Regions from separate parts of the Natronosporangium hydrolyticum genome, predicted to be linked through region 3. Evidence: riboswitches for the same ligand, from Rfam matches in the RefSeq annotation. Region 3 holds a riboswitch; each other region holds the start of a gene.
The links. A riboswitch is a leader RNA that binds a small molecule or an ion and turns the genes downstream of it on or off. The one in region 3 is predicted to bind cobalamin.

Region 1 (4,330 bases), 2.3 Mb from region 3:
TTGCGCCGCGGAACCAGAGCAGCGGGACCCGCCCAGGGTCGCCCGGCGCCACGATCGGCCGCAGATTGTCAACATCGGACTTTTCAGTGATCGGCCGCCACCGCCAGGTCGCCCCGCCGTCCGAAGTGTAGGCGTGGAAAATTTCGTAGTGCGGCATGACACTGCCGTCGCGCGGATCGACCGGCGTGGAGACGTAGAGCGAGCCCAGGTCGTACGGGTCGATCGCCGCCAGACCGGTGTAGTCCTGTTCGTGCGGCAGCAGCCCGGGGCCGGCGTGGGCGAGCTGGTGGACCTCCCACTCGCCGCTCGGCGACATCCGGGCGTAGAAGAACCGCAGGTCCGGCACCGGACGCCAGCTGTCGAGCCCGGCCTCCGCCGAAGCCGGCGCGGCGCCGGCCCGGGCGGTCAGCACCGCGGCGACCGTGCCGTCGGCCGAGCGCCGGATGTCGGTGGTCCAGCAGTGGGTCATCCACTCACCACCCCATTGCGAGCTGCCCGCCAGCACGGTGGTGAGCTTCTCCTGCGACGGGGCGTCACCGGTCAGCGCCGTCTCGTCGACCACGCTGCCGTCGCTGCGGTAGAGCGCGCCACCCGCAACGTAACCGTGATATACACAGTTATCGAAATCACGCGGGTGGTGATCGGTGGTGACCAGGTCGATCCGGGCGCCGTCGGAGACGTAACGGGTGTAACCGTTGACGTAACCGACCTTCGGCCGGGTGAAGAGCTTCCCCGCGTAGGTCCAGGTGGCACCCTCATCGTCGGATACCAGCGCACACGGGTCGTCGTTGACGGCGCGCACGAAACAGTAGAGCCGACCGTCCAGCGCATGCAGGTTCGAGTAGGTGACGCCGCGGCCGCCGGTCAACTCGCTCCAGTCGAAGCTGCGTTCCGGGCCCCACCGGGTCGGGTCGCCGGGCTCGCTGATCCGCCACCGGGTCAGGTCGTCGGTCTTGTGCCGGGCATACACCGCCAGCCAGCGGCCGTCGCTGCGCCGCCACAGCGCCGGCACGTTGTGGTCGTCGGCCTCCAGCCGCTCATGCAGCACCACGATGGTGCTGGTGCCCGTCCGCAGGTCAACCACGGCCAACTCGACGTTGCCCGAACGGGCCTCGCCGCCCGGCCCGTCCCCGACCGCGATCGAACCGACGACCAGGGTCTGCGTCGCCGCGTCGACGAGCGCCCGCTCGTCCTGGAACCAGCACCAGGCGCCGTTGTCGTTGACGACGCTAGGGCGACCAGCCGATCCGACTTCTGACCCTTTCATGGTGACAGGTCCCTCTCATCCCGGTTGGCCGGCGAGGCTCGGCCGTCGTCTGCGGATACACGCTCGCACACCGGCGGGTCGGGCTCAACATCAGCACATGCATCGCGATCAGCACAGTCATCGCGGTGACACTCCTCGGCGTCGACTGACGGGCGAGTCCTTGATATGGTTCGCGGGCCGTGGTGCTCGGGAAGTTCGGTGAAGAAACCGGCGCGGCCCTCGCCACTGTGATCGGGACGTGACACGTCCGTTCCGCCCTCGCGGGTGGAGCCACTGGGACCAGCGGTCCTGGGAAGGCAGGGGTGTCACAGGTGGTCCCGTTAGCCAGGAGACCGGCCACGGCACGCTAGCACCCGTTCCACGAGGACCTGGAAAGGCGGGCTTATGGCCTCCCGTATCGGCACCCTGCAACCTTTTGCTGCTCGGCCCCTGCGCGCTGGCGCGGCCTTATCGGGTGCGGCAGCGCTGCTGCTCACCGGCTGCTCGGCGGCCGAGGCCGACGGCACCGACGGCGAAGCGCGCGTCCTGCTCGAAAACTGCGGCATCGAGGTCGCGGTCGACGGCCCGCCGGAGCGAGTCTACGCGGCATACCAGCCGGCCATTGAGGTCGCCCATGCGCTAGGCATCAGCGACCGGCTGGTCCAGACCGCCTTCCTCGACTCCGAGGTGCTGCCGGAGTACACCGACGCGCAGGCCGCCGCGGACTATGTGCCCTCGCTGCCCAGCCGCGACGGGCTACTGGCGACCGAGCCGGACTTCGTACTCTCCGGCTTCAACGGCGTCTTCGCCGAAGACAATCCAAACAGCTTCGGCACCCGGGGCCGGCTGGCTGAGCTGGGCATCCAGAGTTGGATCCTGAGCCCGTTGTGCCCCAGCGAAGACGGGCTCGCCGACGAGGCGATCGACCCGGCCACGGTACGAGTGGCGACGATCTACGACGACCTGCACGACCTGGGGACCCTCTTCGAGGTGACCGACCGGGCCGAGGAGGTCATCGCCGAACTGGAAGCGCGGGTGGCTGCGGTCGAGGAGCGGGTCGCGGACGCCCCCCGGCCCACGGTCGCGATCATCTCGCCGCAGGACGACGGCGGTTTCCGGGTGGCCGGCGGGATCGACTTCGGGACCCAGATCATCGAACACGCCGGCGGCGAGAACGCGTTCGCGGACCTGACCGAGCTGCGCAACAACAACATCGACATCGAAGAAATCATCAAGCGCGACCCGGATGTGATCCTGACCAGCGCATGCTGCGACGCCAGCTTGACCGACGCCGACGCGGAGCCGGACGTCGCCAAGCTCATGGAAAACCCGGCGCTCGCCGGGGTGACCGCGGTCGCCGAGGGCAACGTCCACCCGTTCCTTTTCGCCAACCGGTCCGCCGGCGTCCGGGCAGCGCACAGCATCGAACAGGTGGCCGCCCTGCTCCACCCAGAGCTGTTCACCGAGCAGTAGGGCAGCAGCGCGTGGCAGAGGCCACGGTGGCTCGTCGGGACGAGACCACCGCGCCGCAACAGCCACCACCGCCCCGCCGACCGGCCCAGGCACCGCGCGTACTGCTGCGCGGCGGCCTCGGCCGGGGCGCCGGGTTGGTGGTCGCCGCCCTGGTCCTCGGGGTCGTCAGCGTCCTCTCCGTCCTGGTCGGCAACTTCTCGGTGGGGTTCGCCGACGTGATCGCCGCCCTCGACGGGCCCGCTGAGAGCGACCTCGACCGGGTGGTCCGGCACGTCCGGATCCCCCGCACGGTCACCGGACTGCTCGTCGGTGCGGCGCTGGGGATCGCCGGCGCGGTGATGCAAGGGCTGACCCGCAATCCCCTGGCCGGCCCCGGCATCCTGGGGGTCAACGCCGGCTCGGCGCTGGCGGTCGTGCTGGCGATGGCGTTGCTGGGGGTCGCCACGGTCAGCGGCTACATCTGGTTCGCCTTCGTCGGCGCGGCGGTCGCGGCGGTCTTCGTCTACTTCCTCGGTTCGCTCGGCCACGGTGGCGCCACCCCGGTGAAGCTCGCCCTCGCCGGGGCGGCGTTCACCGCCCTGGTCGGGGCCGTGACCACCGCGATCACGCTGCTCGACGCCTCGACGCTGGACGACTTCCGGTTCTGGGTGGTCGGCTCACTCACCCGCGCCGGCGGTACCGACCTGGTGATCGTCACCCCGTTCATCGTGGCCGGTGCGGTCGCCGCTGTGGTGATCAGCCGCGCACTGAACGCGATCGCGCTCGGCGACGACATGGCGAGCAGCCTCGGCACCAAGCTGATGGCCGTACGAGCGGTGGGGGCGTTGTCGGTGGTGCTGCTGGCCGGGGCGGCCACCGCGGTCGCCGGGCCGGTCGGGTTCGTCGGACTGGTGATTCCGCATATCGCCCGGATGATCACCGGACCGGACTACCGCTGGCTACTGCCGTGGTGTGTGCTGCTGGGTCCGATCGTGCTGCTGCTGGCAGACGTGCTCGGCCGGGTGCTGGTGGCGCCGCAGCAGCTGCAGGTCGGCATCATCACCGCGCTGGCCGGGGCGCCGTTCTTCCTCTACTTGGTCCGCAACCGGAAGGTGCCGCAGCTGTGAGCAGACCGACCCGGGACGCGGTGCTGCTCCGCTCCCCCCGCGGCGGCGTCGCGCTCCGGCTGAGCCGCAGCTCCCTGCTGCTCGGCACGACCGCGTGGACCCTGGCCGCGTTGATCGCGGCCTGCTCGCTGACGCTGGGCGAGTACCCGATCAGCTTCACCGACGCGGTATCCATCCTCGGCGGTGGCGGGACCCTGATCGAACGGGACGTGGTGATCGGCGACCGGTTGCCGCGGGCGCTCACCGGCCTCGGGGTCGGCGCCGCGTTCGCCCTCTCCGGCGCGATCCTGCAACGGATCGCCGGCAACCCGCTGGTCAGCCCCGATGTGATCGGCATCAACTCGGGCGCGGCGCTGGGTGCGCTGATCGTGCTCACGGTGCTCGGCGGCAGCGGGCTCATGACCGTCGTCGGGGCGCTGGCCGGGGCGCTGCTCACCGCGGCGCTCATCCTCGCCATCGCGTACAAGCGGGGGCTCAATGGTTTCCGGCTGGTGCTGGTCGGCAT
Region 2 (4,330 bases), 2.2 Mb from region 3:
GAGCATTGCGTGTACCGCGGTGACGATCCCGGCACCCTCGTTGTGGGCCGGCATCAGCACTGAGATCGAGGGGGTCAGCGGGCTGCGGAAGGTGAGGTCGAGCCCGGCGAACGCGCGCCGCCGGACGTTGCTGGCCAGCTCCCAACCGCCGAGCAGCACCAGCACCAGCAGCGAGCTGTTGAGGAGCAGAAAGTAGCCGAGAATCACCACGTCGGTGTAGCGGAGGACCTCGCCGACCCAGTAACTTAGCTGGTTCATGAGCGCAGGGCTTCCCGCTTCGGGGCGGGGGCCGGCTCCCGGGCCGCGGCGGACCTCGCTATCCGGTCGAGTACCGCGTTGGCGTGCTCGGCGCCGCGTCGGGCCGGCCCGGTAGCGGTCGCCTGCGTCGCGGCCGCCCGGTTGAGGGCGGCGAGCCCGGTGGGGCCGAGTCGGGACAGGGCGGTGGCGGCGGCCCCCGCGACATGGTCGTCCCCGCACGTCAACAACTCGGCCAGCGGCGTCACCGCGTCGACCGCGCCGAGCTCGCCCAGCGCCGCCGCGGCGGCGGCGCGCAGCGGCGCCGGCTCTGCAGGCTGGGTGCTGGCGAGCAGCGGCGCCATCGCGGCTCCAGACCCGAGCCGGCCCAGCGTCTTCGCCGCCCGGAGCCGCACCGGCTGCGAGCGGTCGTCCTGTAGCACTTCGGCGACCTGGGCCGGGACCCGGCCGGCGAGGCCGCCCTCGCCTTCGAAGGTGCCGATCAGGCGCATCGCATCGAGGACCGTTGTCTGCACCAACGGCGGTCCGGTGAGGGCCGGCAACAGCATCGGGGCGATCCTGGGCCCGAGCTGGGCGAGCGCGTGGGCGACGAGCTGGGAGGGGGCGGGCTGGGGTGGTTGGAGGCTGCTGAGCAGCGGGCGGGCGGCGGCGGGGTCGCCGATCCGGCCCAGCGCCTGGATGGCGGCGACCCGTACCTCGGGGTGGGTGTCGGCGAGGAGCCGGCACAGCTGCGGTACCGAGGCGCCGTCGTGCAGGCTGCCGAGCGCGGCGGCGGACCGGGCGCGGCGCACCGCGCTGATGCTGTGTAGCTCGCGCCGGGCCTGGTGGACCAGCCCGCGGCGGGCCAGCAGGGTGGCGAGCGCTTCGTGTGCCTCGCCTCGGACCTTGGTCAGTAGCTCGAAGGCGCTCGGCGCCACCGCCCGCCAGTCGGCGGCGGGCATCCGCGCCAGCTCCGTTAGCTCGGCCGGATCGCCGCTGGCGACGAAGGCGAAGAGCAGCTGCCGTGGCCGGGCGACGCGCCGGGCGCGTCGCCGTTCGGTGAGCACCCGGCCGGCGTGGATGGCCGCGATCGTCACCGCGATCACCCCTGCTACGGCGAACAGGATGACCGAGGCGAGCGTGGCCAGCTGAGTCATGAGCGGTCCGGGGCCTGGTGGCCGGGGACCAGCCGGGGCAACCACCGCCTCATAAAATGAGACTAACTCGAAATATCCCCTATATGCCTCCTACCTGCCGGTAGTGAGCCGGGTGGTGGCGCGGGAGTCTGCTACCACCCGGCCCTGGGCCAGATGCTCATCAATAATCCGCCCGGCCAACTCCTCGTCCACGGCCGTGTACCAGACATCCTCCGGATGCACCACCACCAGCGGGCCCAGGTTGCACGGGAAGAGGCAGCCGGTGCTGGTCACGAGCGTGTCGTCGGCGAGGCCGGCGGCGGCGATCCGTTCGCTCAGCGCGTCGGCCGCCGCTGCCGCTCCGTACGCCGCGCAGCGCGGCCCCCGACAGACCAGCACGTGGTGCCGGTGGCGCGGGATGGTCGACCAGGCCGGGCTGCGGAACGGCCCAGGCACCCCGCCGATGGCGGTCACCGGATCCGCCAGCGCCGCGAGAATGGTGCTGACCAGCTCCGGCTGGAGCGCCAGGGGCGCGGTGACTGCGACGGTCGGCAGCCCGCTGGCGCACTGGTCGCCCCGGGTCTGCACCCAGTGTCCGTGGGTACGCCGCAGCCACACGTCGAGATACCGGTCGGGCGGCAGGTGGGTCGGCACCAGCACGATCTCGCTGGCCCCGGCGTCAGTCGCCTGGTCGAGCGCTGTGACGAGCGAGGGCGCTTCGCCGTCGAGGAAGCAGGCGCCGACCGGGCTGTCATCGCCGCGACGGCCCAGCTCGGCGGCGACCGCCGTGGCGAGTTGACGTACCGTCTCCTGGCCACCGCTCTGGGCGACCTGCCGGGCGACCAGCAGGATGTGTCGACTATTCATAGCCGGACCGTGCCTCCCACACCTCGTGGACGGGTCTCGTGCCGTGGCCGGTCTCCTGGCTGACGGGGTGGTGCGGCGACGGTCTGCCTTCCCGGACACCCGAGTTGGCGTCCAGTGGCCGCTCCCGCCCGCTGGTGCGGGTGGTTGGCGAGCGTCGATCGTCGACTTCCCGATCACAGTGGCGAGGGCCGCTCCGGTTTCGCACCGGTCTTCCCGAGCACCACGGCAGCGTCACGATAGCCGTACAAAGCGGCGCCGAACCAGCGCGGGTGACCATGACAAGGATCACGTGCGCTGGTTCGGCGCCGGTCGGTACCGGGGTCTGCCGGTGATCAGGCGGTGCGGTGATCAGGGTGCGGTGAGCAGGGTGAGATTGCCGCTGCTCAGGATCGGCAGCAGCGGCTGGAAGAAGGTGACACCCCCGGCCGCGCAGTTGCCGGAGCCGCCGGAGACGATGCCCTGCCCCTGGTAGTTGCCGGAGAAGACCGGGCCGCCGGAGTCGCCCGGCTCGGCGCAGAGGGTGGTTCGGGTCAGCCCGGTGACCGTGCCCTGTGGGTAGTTGACGGTGACGTTCTTGGCGGTGATCGTGCCGCAGGTGTACCCGGTGGTCGAACCGATCTTGCACACCGAGCCGCCGATCGGGGCCTCTTGTGAACCGGTGGTGATCGGCGTCGGGATCCAGTCGTCGGTCACCAGCACCACCGCCCAGTCGCTGCCGGGGAACTGGGAGAGCCAGAAGTTGCCCTGTGGCTCCTGGTTGAACCCGTAGGTCCGGACACCGACGGAGCCACAGTGGCCAGCGGTAATGAAGCCGTTCTGGCCGGCGGTGGTGCGGATCAGGAAGCCGACGGTGCAGCGGTTGTTGTTTGCATAGTAGGGGTCGCCCTCCTGCAGCGGCCAGGGCTGCAACAGCCGCGGGGCCTCGGCGGTGGTGACCACGGTGATCAGGTCGTCGCTGACCCCGTTGGCCTCGGCGAACTCGGCCGCGACGGGCTCGGCCTCCGGTAGCACCTCGACGACCACTTGATCGGTGGCCTCGTCGACGTACCAGCTGGTGACCGACTCCGGCGGTGCCGCCGCCCGGTCGAGGGCGGTCTTCGCCGCGGCCAACTGGCCGAGGCCGGGTGAGTCGGGAGCGGCCGCGTGGGCGGTGGGGGAGAGCGCCAGGGCGGCGAGGATGCCGGCGGTAGCCGCGGCAGCGACGAGCCGGCCAATGCGGGCGGGTCTCATGAGCGCCTCCGATCGGGAGAGCTGGCAGGCACAGGGGTCGATGGCGCCGAACCTATATAGCCGCGTCTCTATCGGTCAAGGCGTAACCGGTGGGGAAAGCCCTATCCGCTGGATAAGCGGGCGCCGCCCGGGCCCGCGCGTCCAGTCGTTGTCCAGCCGTGGGCCGACCCGCTCAGCCGCGTGGCGCGTCGAGGAACTCTCGGTTGAGCCGGCGCTGCCACTCCGCCATCCGCCACATCGGATGATGCGGTGCCGCGTTCGAGCAGATCAGAGTGCCCCAGGCGTCGATGTCGGCGCTGGCACGGACCGCCCGTTCGCAGACGTCGCGCCCGACCGGGCCGTCCTCGAACTCGCCTGTCAGTGGGGTGTAGCCCACCCAACCCTCGGCGAAGACCAGCGGGACCTGATGGTCGGTGGCCCAGTCGGCGGCTACCGCCAGCCAGATCTCCAGCGCCGCTGCCATGCTGCGCCGGTGGTCACCGTAGCGTTCGTAGAGCCAGCGGTCCCACTTCGCCGGGTCGCACCAGTCGTGGGCGTAGACCTCCCGCGGTGGGACCACGGTGGCGGCCACCCGCCACCGGTCGGGCTCCGGGGGCAGCCACTGCTCCAGCGGCGGCGCGTCCGGCCGCAGCAGTTCGGCGTACGCGCGTTGCTGCGGGAACGGCCGGCTCAGGTCGCGTAGCGCGAATTCGCTGACCAGCTCGTCGAGCACCCCGTAGACGTAGGGGTGGAAGACCGCCACGTCGGCGTTCTCCGGCACGCCGCGCATCCGGCCCACCGGCACCCCGGCGTAGTTCGTGGTCACCAGGGCCGCCGGGTGTCGGGCCTTGAGCCGGTCGATGCCGTCGGTGAGGTACGGCTTG
Region 3 (4,330 bases):
TCCCGGCTTCGTCGAGCACCGCCTCCAGGTTGTCGAGGGTCAGCGCCAACTGCGCCGCCAGGTCACCGGCGTGCTGTGGCTCGCCGTCGCCGCTCATGGCGGTCTGCCCGGCGCAGTAGAGGGTGCGGGTGTGCCCGGCGACGAGCTCGCCCTGGTGGTAACCCAGCTCCTTCGACCACGGCCACGGGTTGACCGCCGTCCGCGCCACCGTCAGGTCAGCTTCCTTCGATTCGTTGCCATTACGTCCGTCTACCGGCTCGGTGGCTGCCATCTTTGTCGTCATGGCGGTAAGCCTGCCAACAAATCACGACACCTCCTGTCGTGTATCCCGATACAATTTCGCGGTGCGAGCCGATCGGTTGGTGTCGATAGTGTTGCTGCTGCGCCAGCGCGGTCGGCTGACCGCGACGGCGCTCGCCCGGGAGCTGGAGGTCTCCACCCGCACCGTGTCGCGGGACATCGAGGCGCTCTCCGCCGCCGGCGTCCCGGTCTATGCCGAACGCGGCCGGCGTGGCGGATTCGCGCTGTTGCCCGACTTTCGGACCGACCTCACCGGCCTGACCGAGGAGGAGGCGCTCGCGCTGCTGGTCGCCGGGGCGCGCCGCGGCGCGCAGGCGTTCGGTCTGGGCTCGGCGCTCGCTTCGGCCATGCTCAAGGTGGTCGACGCGCTGCCCGAAACGTATCGAACCGCCGCGGCCGGCGCCGCCGAACGATTGCTCATCGACCCGGAGACCGACCTCCTCTCCCGCCGGCTGGACCCGGAGGAGGTGCCCGACACCGCCATGGTCGAGGTCCGTCGGGCAGTGCTCGCCGGGCACAAGCTACGCATCCACTACGCGGCCGCCGGCAAAACTCCACAGTGGCGTACGGTGGACCCGGTGGGCCTGGTCACCGTACGCGGCCACGGCTACCTGTTGGCCACGAGAGCCGGCGCGGACCGTACCTACCGGTTGTCGCGAATCTTCTCCGCAACGGCGCTCTCCGAACCCGCCCAGCGGCCGGACCGGGTCGAACTTGATCAGATATGGCGAGAACGCAGCACCCGGTTTCGGGCCGGCGGTGACCAGGTCGCTGTGCTGGTGCGGCTGGATCCGGCACGGCGAGCGGAGCTGGTCGCCACCGCGCTAACCGTCGCCGCCGAGGCGACCGACCCAGATGGCTGGCTGCGGCTGGAAGTGACCTTCCAGGACGCCCGACACGCGCGATGGGCGCTGTGGCAGCTCGCCACGGGCGCGGAGGCCCTGACCCCACAATGGTTGCGCTCCGAGCTGCGGGACCGGGCCGCCGCGATCGCCGCCCGCTACACGGTTTCGCCGGCGACTGGGTAGCAGGTCTGGCCGGCAGTGCCCGGGGCGGCTACTGCGGTGACCGCTGTCGCGCGGCTTCGTAGAGCATGACCGAGGCCGCGGTGGCGGCGTTGAGTGAACTGGCGGCGCCGACCATCGGGATCCGGAGCGAGATGTCGCAGGCCTCCCGCCAGCCGGCGCTGAGCCCGGTCGTCTCATTGCCGACCAGCACCATGGTCGGCCGGGTGAAGTCGTACCGGGCGGCCGGCAGCTCACCGTGCTCGTCCGTCCCGACCAGTCGCAGGTCGACGCCGTCGGCGCGGATCGCCGCGACCCATTCGTGCACCAGGCGGGGGGAGGCCACCCGGACCGCCGGCACGGCGAAGAGCGATCCGGTGCTGGCCCGGACCGACTGGGGGTCGTAGACATCGGCGGCGTGGCCGGTGATGATGACACCGCTGGCGCCGAACGCGTCCGCGGTTCGGATCACCGCCCCGATGTTGCCCGGACTGGTGGGCCGGTCAAACAGCACCACCAGCATCTCCGAGCTGGTCGGGATGCGGGCGAGGTCGTCGTCGGGCAGCGCCACCACCGCGAGCAACTCGGGCGCGGCGTCGGTCTTGCCGCCCAGCTCGAGCATCAGCTCGCCGGCGACCGCCACTGTGGTCGCGGACACCGTCGCGCGGGTGTCGTGTGCCCAGGCCGACAGGCGGACATCGGCGTTGTACAGCAGTTCGCGGATCTGCCACCCGTGCTGGAGCGCCATGGTGATCGGCCGTACCCCCTGGACCAGGAACGCGCCGCTGCGTTGCCGCTTGCCCCGGTTGGTCAGCAGCGCCTCCCACTGCTGGAAGCGGGCGCTCCGGGTGGTGACCCGGGGAGTGTCAGCTGCGGCCCGCGGTCGCGGCATGGTGAGCCACCTCCTTGGCAACCTCGGTGCGAGTGGTACGCGAACTGCGAGAGTCCGAGAGTCTACTGACCCACGGGTGCCGACGGCTACGCACCACGGCCGCCGGCCCGGGTTCCGCGGGGGTACGCCGACCGTGGTGGTGACCACACGACGACACATCATCTGGTGGTGGACGTGGGGCATGATCCCCATATATTGTGTTGGCCGCAGCTGGTTCGGCCGTCTCCGCGGGAGGGTCGAGGTAAGAGGGAACCCGGTGGGAGTCCGGGACTGCCCCGCAGCGGTGAGTGGGAACGACCGCCGTCATCGACGCACTGGGTTCGACGACCTGGGAAGCGACGGCTAGTAGGAGCGAGCAGCGCGCCCACGAGTCCGAAGACCTGCCAGTGCGCCGTACGCGAGTCCGTGTGCGGCGGTCGGAGGCCGCGCGGGACGGCCGACGCCAGCAAGCCGGGCCCAGCGGCAGCGCGGCCGGCGGCGTCCTCCTGCGCGTTCGACGGCCATCGGCCGAGGTAGACGAGGAGGAGCGGGTGACGGTGACCCAGGCGAGAGCGACATCCGATGAGGTAGCGGATGTCGAGGCGATGGTCCGTGAGTGGCAACGGTGGGTGGGCGATCTGGACGACGTGGACGCCCAACGGGTCGCCACCAAGACGATCAGCGGCCTCCCTGCTGGCGCGGGCATCGCCGAGCGGGACAGATTGGCGATCCAGACGGCGGCCGGGTTGATCGGCGAGGAGCCGCAGTATTCGCGGCTGGCGGCGCGGCTGCTGGCGGCCCAGGTCGCCGAGGAGGTCCGGGGGCAGGAGATCGGCAGCTTTAGCGACTCCATCGCCACCGGCCATGCCGAGGGGCTGATCGGCGACGATACGGCGGCGTTCGTGGCGCGGCACGCCGATATGCTCGACGACGCGATAGACCCCGCGGGGGATCTACGGTTCGAATACTTCGGGCTACGAACGGTGGCGGACCGGTATCTGCTGCGGCATCCGCGGTCGCGGCTGGTGGTGGAGACTCCGCAGTACTGGCTGCTGCGGGTGGCCTGCGGATTGTCGACCCGCCCCGATGAGGCGATCGGCTTCTACCGGCTGATGTCCTCATTGGCGTACCTGCCGAGTTCGCCGACGTTGTTCAACTCCGGGACCCGGCATACCCAGATGTCCTCGTGTTTCCTGGTTGATTCCCCGCGCGACGAGCTGGATTCGATCTACGATCGTTACCAGCAGGTCGCGCGGTTGTCGAAGTTCGCCGGCGGGATCGGCATCGCCTGGTCGCGGGTGCGGGGCCGGGGCGCCCTGATCCGGGGGACCAACGGCGCCTCGAACGGTATCGTCCCGTTCCTGAAGACGCTGGACGCCAGCGTGGCAGCGGTAAACCAGGGTGGCCGGCGCAAGGGCGCCGCCTGCGTCTACCTGGAGCCGTGGCATCCGGACATCGAGGAGTTTCTGGAGCTGCGGGACAACACCGGGGAGGACGCCCGGCGTACCCATAACCTCAACCTGGCCAACTGGATCCCGGATGAGTTCATGCGTCGGGTCGAGGCCGATGAACAGTGGTCGCTGATCGACCCATCCGACGCGCCGGAGCTGCCGGATCTGTGGGGTGAGGAGTTCGATGACGCGTACCGGGTCGCGGAGAAGAGCGCGGTGCGTACGGTCCGGGCGCGGGATCTGTTCGGGCGGATGATGCGGACGTTGGCCCAGACCGGAAACGGCTGGATGACCTTCAAAGACCCGTCGAACCGGCTGTCCAATCAGACTGGTTCCACCGGCGACACTATCCACCTCTCGAACCTGTGTACCGAGATCCTGCAGGTCAACTCCGACCGCGAGACCGCGGTCTGTAACCTCGGCTCGATCAATCTGGGCGCCCACGTCACCGCCGACGGGGTCGACTGGGAGAAGCTGCGGGCGACGGTGCGGACCGCGGTGGTGTTCCTGGACCGGGTGATCGACATCAACTACTACCCGTCCGAGCAGGCGGCGGCCTCGAACCCGCGGTGGCGGCCGGTCGGACTCGGCCTGATGGGGTTGCAGGACGCGTTCTTCACGTTGCGGCTGCCGTTCGACTCGGCAGCGGCGGCGCAGCTCTCGACCCGGGTGCAGGAGGAGATCTACCTCACCGCGTTGGAGAC
Region 4 (4,330 bases), 1.6 Mb from region 3:
CGTGTCGCTGCTCCCGTCGACGACCGAGATCCTGTTCGCGGTCGGCGCCGGCGACCAGGTGGTCGGAGTGACCTTCGAGTGCGACCACCCACCGGCGGCCCGGCAGCGACGGATCGTGTCGACCAGTGCATTGCCCGCTACCGACGACCCGGCCGAGATCGACCGGTTGGTGTCCGAGCGGATGGCCGCCGGCGAAGACCTCTACCACCTGGACCGGGGTGCACTGTCCGACCTGGATGCTGACCTGGTGGTGACGCAGGACCTGTGCGCGGTGTGCGCGGTCGACGTCACCGAGGTCGCCGACGCACTGGCCTACCTGGCCTGCCGGGCGGAGGTGCTCACCATCGATCCGCACCGGCTCGCCGAGGTGATCGACTCGGTCCGGGTGCTCGGTGCCGCCACCGGCACCGGTGAGCGGGCCGACGAGCTGGCCACGGCACTGACCGACCGGCTGGCGGGGATCACCGACGCGGTGGCCGGCGCCGACCCGGTGCCCACCCTGCTGTTGGAGTGGACCGAGCCGCCGTTCGCACCCGGGCACTGGGTGCCGGACATGATCGACGCCGCGGGTGGGGTCAGCGTGCTCGGCGCCGCCGGTCAACCCTCGACCCGAACCTCCTGGGCGGAGGTGGCGGCGGGACGACCGGCGGTGGTGGTGTCGGCGCCCTGCGGGTTCGACCTCGCCGGCTCGCGCCGGCTGACCGAGCAGCTGGTCGCGACCGGCGCGCTACCGGCCGGCGTACCGGTATGGGCGGTGGACGCGAACGCCTCGTTCGCTCGGCCGGGCCCGCGCCTGGTCGACGGGGTGGCCGCGCTCGCCGGCATCCTGCACCCCGACCGGTGCGGCCCGCCCGACCCGGGCCTGGCCACCCGGGTGGCGTAAGCACCGGCGATGCGCTACCCCAACTCCCCCAACATCCGTCGGGCCGCCGCCAGACCAGCCTGGTTGTCGGCAGGGTCGGCGATGCCGGTGAGGTCATGCTCGACGATCCGGCGGGCGAAGTAGTCGGCCTGCACCGCCCAGCGGAACCGAAGCAGCACCGGCAACCCACGCGCCACCTCCGCCGCTGGGATCGGACCCTGGGGAAGATACGCCGCTATCAGATCCGCTGCGGCGCACGGCCCGCCGGCATACATCACCGCCGACGCAAGGTCGTAGAGCAGCGGACCGACCATTCCGACCTGCCAATCGATCAGGCCGCAGGCGCCGGTGACCGGGTCCCGCCGAAACGCCTCCGGCGCCGGGTCGGTGTGGAGCAGACCCTGGCACAGCGCGGCCGGGTCGAGCGCAGCCAAGGCATCCAGCGCCGTGGCCACTGCCGGACGCAGCCACGGCCGCAGCGCCAGGTGGGGGGCGTCAGGATCGACCCAATGGAAGGTGTCGGCGTCCTCGACCGTCGTGCCGACCAGCCCTCGGTGCACTCTGGCCAGGGTCTTCGCCAGCAGCTGCTGGTCGCTCCCGGCGGTGCCCAGCGGGTCACCCGGCACCCAGGTCAGCAGCGCGAGCGAGGCCCCGTCGAGGTCGGCAACGAGAGCACCCGTCCGGGTGGGCACCGGTGGGCCGCTGGCGGTGCCGGCCGCGGCCACCAGCACGGCAACCGACAGGCCAGCCGTGAAGGCACGGCGAGCCGCCCCGGGCACCAGCTTCGCCACCCAGCGCTCGCCGGGCCCGTGCACAAACCAGGTCGCCGAGTTCATCCCGCCGTGGTGCGGTTCGACCCGTACCGACGACAGTCCCCAGTGGCGCGACACCGCGTCGCGTACCTCACCCTCGGTGACCACAGCGACGAGTCAACCACCCGGAGTCGGCAGGTGCGACCGGTTTAGGCATTGGTGACCGGAGCGCCGGGGCCCGATCACGTGCCTCGACAGCTGTCGGCGGAGCGTAGTACGGTGAGGCTCGCCGTTGACGGAGGCGACTAGGAACGCAGTGCGATGCTGCGGCGGTCCCGCCACTGTAATCGGGGAGCTGCCCGCCCCTGGGCCACACCGGTCGCCGGTGGGGTCCTGGCCAGACGGAGCGCAGTCACTGGCCCACCGCCGGGTGAGCCGGGAAGACTGGGTGGGTGGTGACGATCCGAGAGCCAGGAGACTAGCGCTTACGTCACGACTGAGGGGACGAGGATCCCCGTGGAGGTCGCTGTGACGCCTACGCTTCTGCCTGTCCGGGTGCGGGTCGCACTGTGCTCGGGGACCCGGTGAGTGGCCAGGCCCGACTGCTGCTGGTCCGCCACGCCCCCACCGCGGCCACCCGCGCCCACGCCTTCCCCGGTGACGAGCCGCTCGACCCGGCCGGCAGGTCGGAGGCGGCCGCGCTGCGGGGCCGGCTGCCCGCCGGGCGGGCGATCAGCTCCCCCGCGCAGCGTTGCCAGCAGACCGCGGCGCTCGCCGGCTTCGCCGACGTCGAACTCGACCCGCGCTGGTCCGAGCTCAACTTCGGCGGGTGGGCGGGGTTGCGGCTGGCCGACGCGGCGGAGCGGGACCCCGAGCAGGTGTCGGCCTGGCTCGATGACCCGGCACATCCGCCACCCGGTGGCGAGGGCGTCGAGGAGCTGTTGGCCCGGGTCCGGGCAGCGCTGGCCGAGCTGAGCGAGCCCGGCACCACCGTGGTCTTCACCAGCGGCGGACCGATCAAAGCCGCGGTGCTGGCGGTGCTGGCCGCGCCGGTGTCATCGCTGTGGCGGGTCGAGGTGGCCCCCTGCACGGTCACCATCCTGTATGGGCCTCACCCGCAGTGGCAGCTCCGCGCGGGCTTCGCCGGGGCGGTGGCGGATGCCTGAACCCCAACTTCGCGCCTGGGGCCTGCTCGCCGGCTTCGCCGCCGACCTGCTGCTCGGCGACCCCCGCCGGCTCCATCCGGTGGCAGGTTTCGGGCAACTCGCCGCAGCGCTGGAGCGGCGGATATACCGGGACCAGCGGGCCGCCGGAGTCGGGTACGTGAGCCTGCTCACCGTCGCGGCCGCCGCGGCCGGGTACGCGGGTGGGGCGCTCGCACGCCGGGGCGGACGACCGCCGGCGCTGCTGTGGCAGGCCGCGCTGACCTGGACCGCGCTCGGTGGCCGGTCCCTGACCCGGGAGGCCGGGGCGGTGGCCGCCGCCCTCGACCGGGGCGACCTGGCGACCGCACGGACCCGGCTGCGGTCGCTCTGTGCCCGCGACCCGGACCTGCTCGACGCAGCCGGGGTTGCCCGGGCGGCGGTGGAGTCGGTCGCCGAGAACACCTGCGACGCGGTGGTGGCTCCGCTGTTCTGGGGCGCTGTCGCCGGACCGGCCGGCACCGCCGGATTCCGCGCGGTCAACACAATGGACGCGATGGTCGGTTACCACACCAGCCGGTACGAACGGTTCGGCTGGGCGGCGGCCCGGCTAGACGATGCCGCCAACTGGTTGCCGGCGAGGGTGACCGCCGGGCTGGCGACGCTGCTCGCCCCGGTGGTCGGCGGTTCACCACGCCGGGCGTGGCGGGCATGGCGCCGCGACGGCCCCGGCCATCCGAGCCCGAACGCGGGCCGGGTGGAGGCCGCGTTCGCCGGCGCCCTCGGCCGGCGGCTCGGCGGGTCGGCGAACCGCTACGGCGACCACCTGGACCGGCGCCCCTCGTTGGGCGACGGCGCCGAGCCCACCGCGGCCGACATCCGTCGGACGATCCGGCTGGCCACCGCGGTCGGCGCCACCAGCGCCCTGCTGGCGGCAGCGGCCGCACAGGCAGTCACGGCATCGGCGAGGGACCTGCCGGTAAGGAGGCGGAGATGAGCGGGGCGATCCTGTTCGCCGGCACCGGCTCGGATGTCGGCAAGAGTGTGTTGGTCGCCGGGGTGTGCCGATACCTGGCCCGGCGCGGCCACGCGGTGGCGCCGTTCAAGGCCCAGAATATGGCGCTCAACGCCGCGGTCACCGTGGGTGGCGAGATCGGTCGCGCGCAGGCGGCGCAGGCCGCCGCGGCCGGGGTTACTCCCGAAGTGGCGATGAACCCGATCCTGATCAAGCCGACCGGAGAACGCCACAGCCAGGTGGTGGTGATGGGCCGACCCGCGTTCGACGCCGACGCCCGGGACTACCACGCCCGCCGGCAGGCGCTGCTGCCGACCGTTACCGGCGCGCTGGCGGACCTCCGCTCCCGGTTCGACGTGGTGGTCTGCGAAGGGGCCGGCAGCGCAGCCGAGATCAACCTGCGGCCGTACGATCTGACCAATCTGGGGCTGGCGCGCGCGGCCAACTTGCCGGTACTGCTGGTCACCGACATCGACCGGGGCGGCGCGTTCGGCGCGCTCTACGGCACGCTGGCGCTGTTGGAGCCCGCCGACCAGGCGCTGGTGGCCGGGTTCGTGAT

Region 1: linked by a shared signal. The riboswitch ahead of JQS43_RS10780 (ABC transporter substrate-binding protein) and the one ahead of JQS43_RS21190 (ribonucleoside-diphosphate reductase subunit alpha) in region 3 are both predicted to bind cobalamin.
Region 2: linked by a shared signal. The riboswitch ahead of JQS43_RS05565 ((2Fe-2S) ferredoxin domain-containing protein) and the one ahead of JQS43_RS21190 (ribonucleoside-diphosphate reductase subunit alpha) in region 3 are both predicted to bind cobalamin.
Region 4: linked by a shared signal. The riboswitch ahead of JQS43_RS13885 (histidine phosphatase family protein) and the one ahead of JQS43_RS21190 (ribonucleoside-diphosphate reductase subunit alpha) in region 3 are both predicted to bind cobalamin.

The regions. Positions count from the first base shown of each region.
Region 1 is NZ_CP070499.1:2,435,727-2,440,056, reverse strand. It holds gene JQS43_RS10785 (BNR-4 repeat-containing protein) at 1-1,267, opposite strand, end outside; cobalamin riboswitch at 1,431-1,622, shown strand; gene JQS43_RS10780 (ABC transporter substrate-binding protein) at 1,652-2,719, shown strand; gene JQS43_RS10775 (FecCD family ABC transporter permease) at 2,731-3,825, shown strand; gene JQS43_RS10770 (FecCD family ABC transporter permease) at 3,822-4,330, shown strand, end outside.
Region 2 is NZ_CP070499.1:1,206,047-1,210,376, forward strand. It holds gene JQS43_RS05555 (glycosyltransferase family 2 protein) at 1-258, opposite strand, end outside; gene JQS43_RS05560 (HEAT repeat domain-containing protein) at 255-1,391, opposite strand; gene JQS43_RS05565 ((2Fe-2S) ferredoxin domain-containing protein) at 1,482-2,237, opposite strand; cobalamin riboswitch at 2,266-2,477, opposite strand; gene JQS43_RS05570 (S1 family peptidase) at 2,586-3,467, opposite strand; gene JQS43_RS05575 (cellulase-like family protein) at 3,640-4,330, opposite strand, start outside.
Region 3 is NZ_CP070499.1:4,737,028-4,741,357, reverse strand. It holds gene JQS43_RS21205 (RidA family protein) at 1-283, opposite strand, end outside; gene JQS43_RS21200 (helix-turn-helix transcriptional regulator) at 345-1,328, shown strand; gene JQS43_RS21195 (TrmH family RNA methyltransferase) at 1,357-2,196, opposite strand; cobalamin riboswitch at 2,391-2,597, shown strand; gene JQS43_RS21190 (ribonucleoside-diphosphate reductase subunit alpha) at 2,604-4,330, shown strand, end outside.
Region 4 is NZ_CP070499.1:3,123,846-3,128,175, forward strand. It holds gene JQS43_RS13875 (ABC transporter substrate-binding protein) at 1-883, shown strand, start outside; gene JQS43_RS13880 (phosphotransferase enzyme family protein) at 898-1,782, opposite strand; cobalamin riboswitch at 1,886-2,115, shown strand; gene JQS43_RS13885 (histidine phosphatase family protein) at 2,184-2,780, shown strand; gene JQS43_RS13890 (cobalamin biosynthesis protein) at 2,773-3,753, shown strand; gene JQS43_RS13895 (cobyric acid synthase) at 3,750-4,330, shown strand, end outside.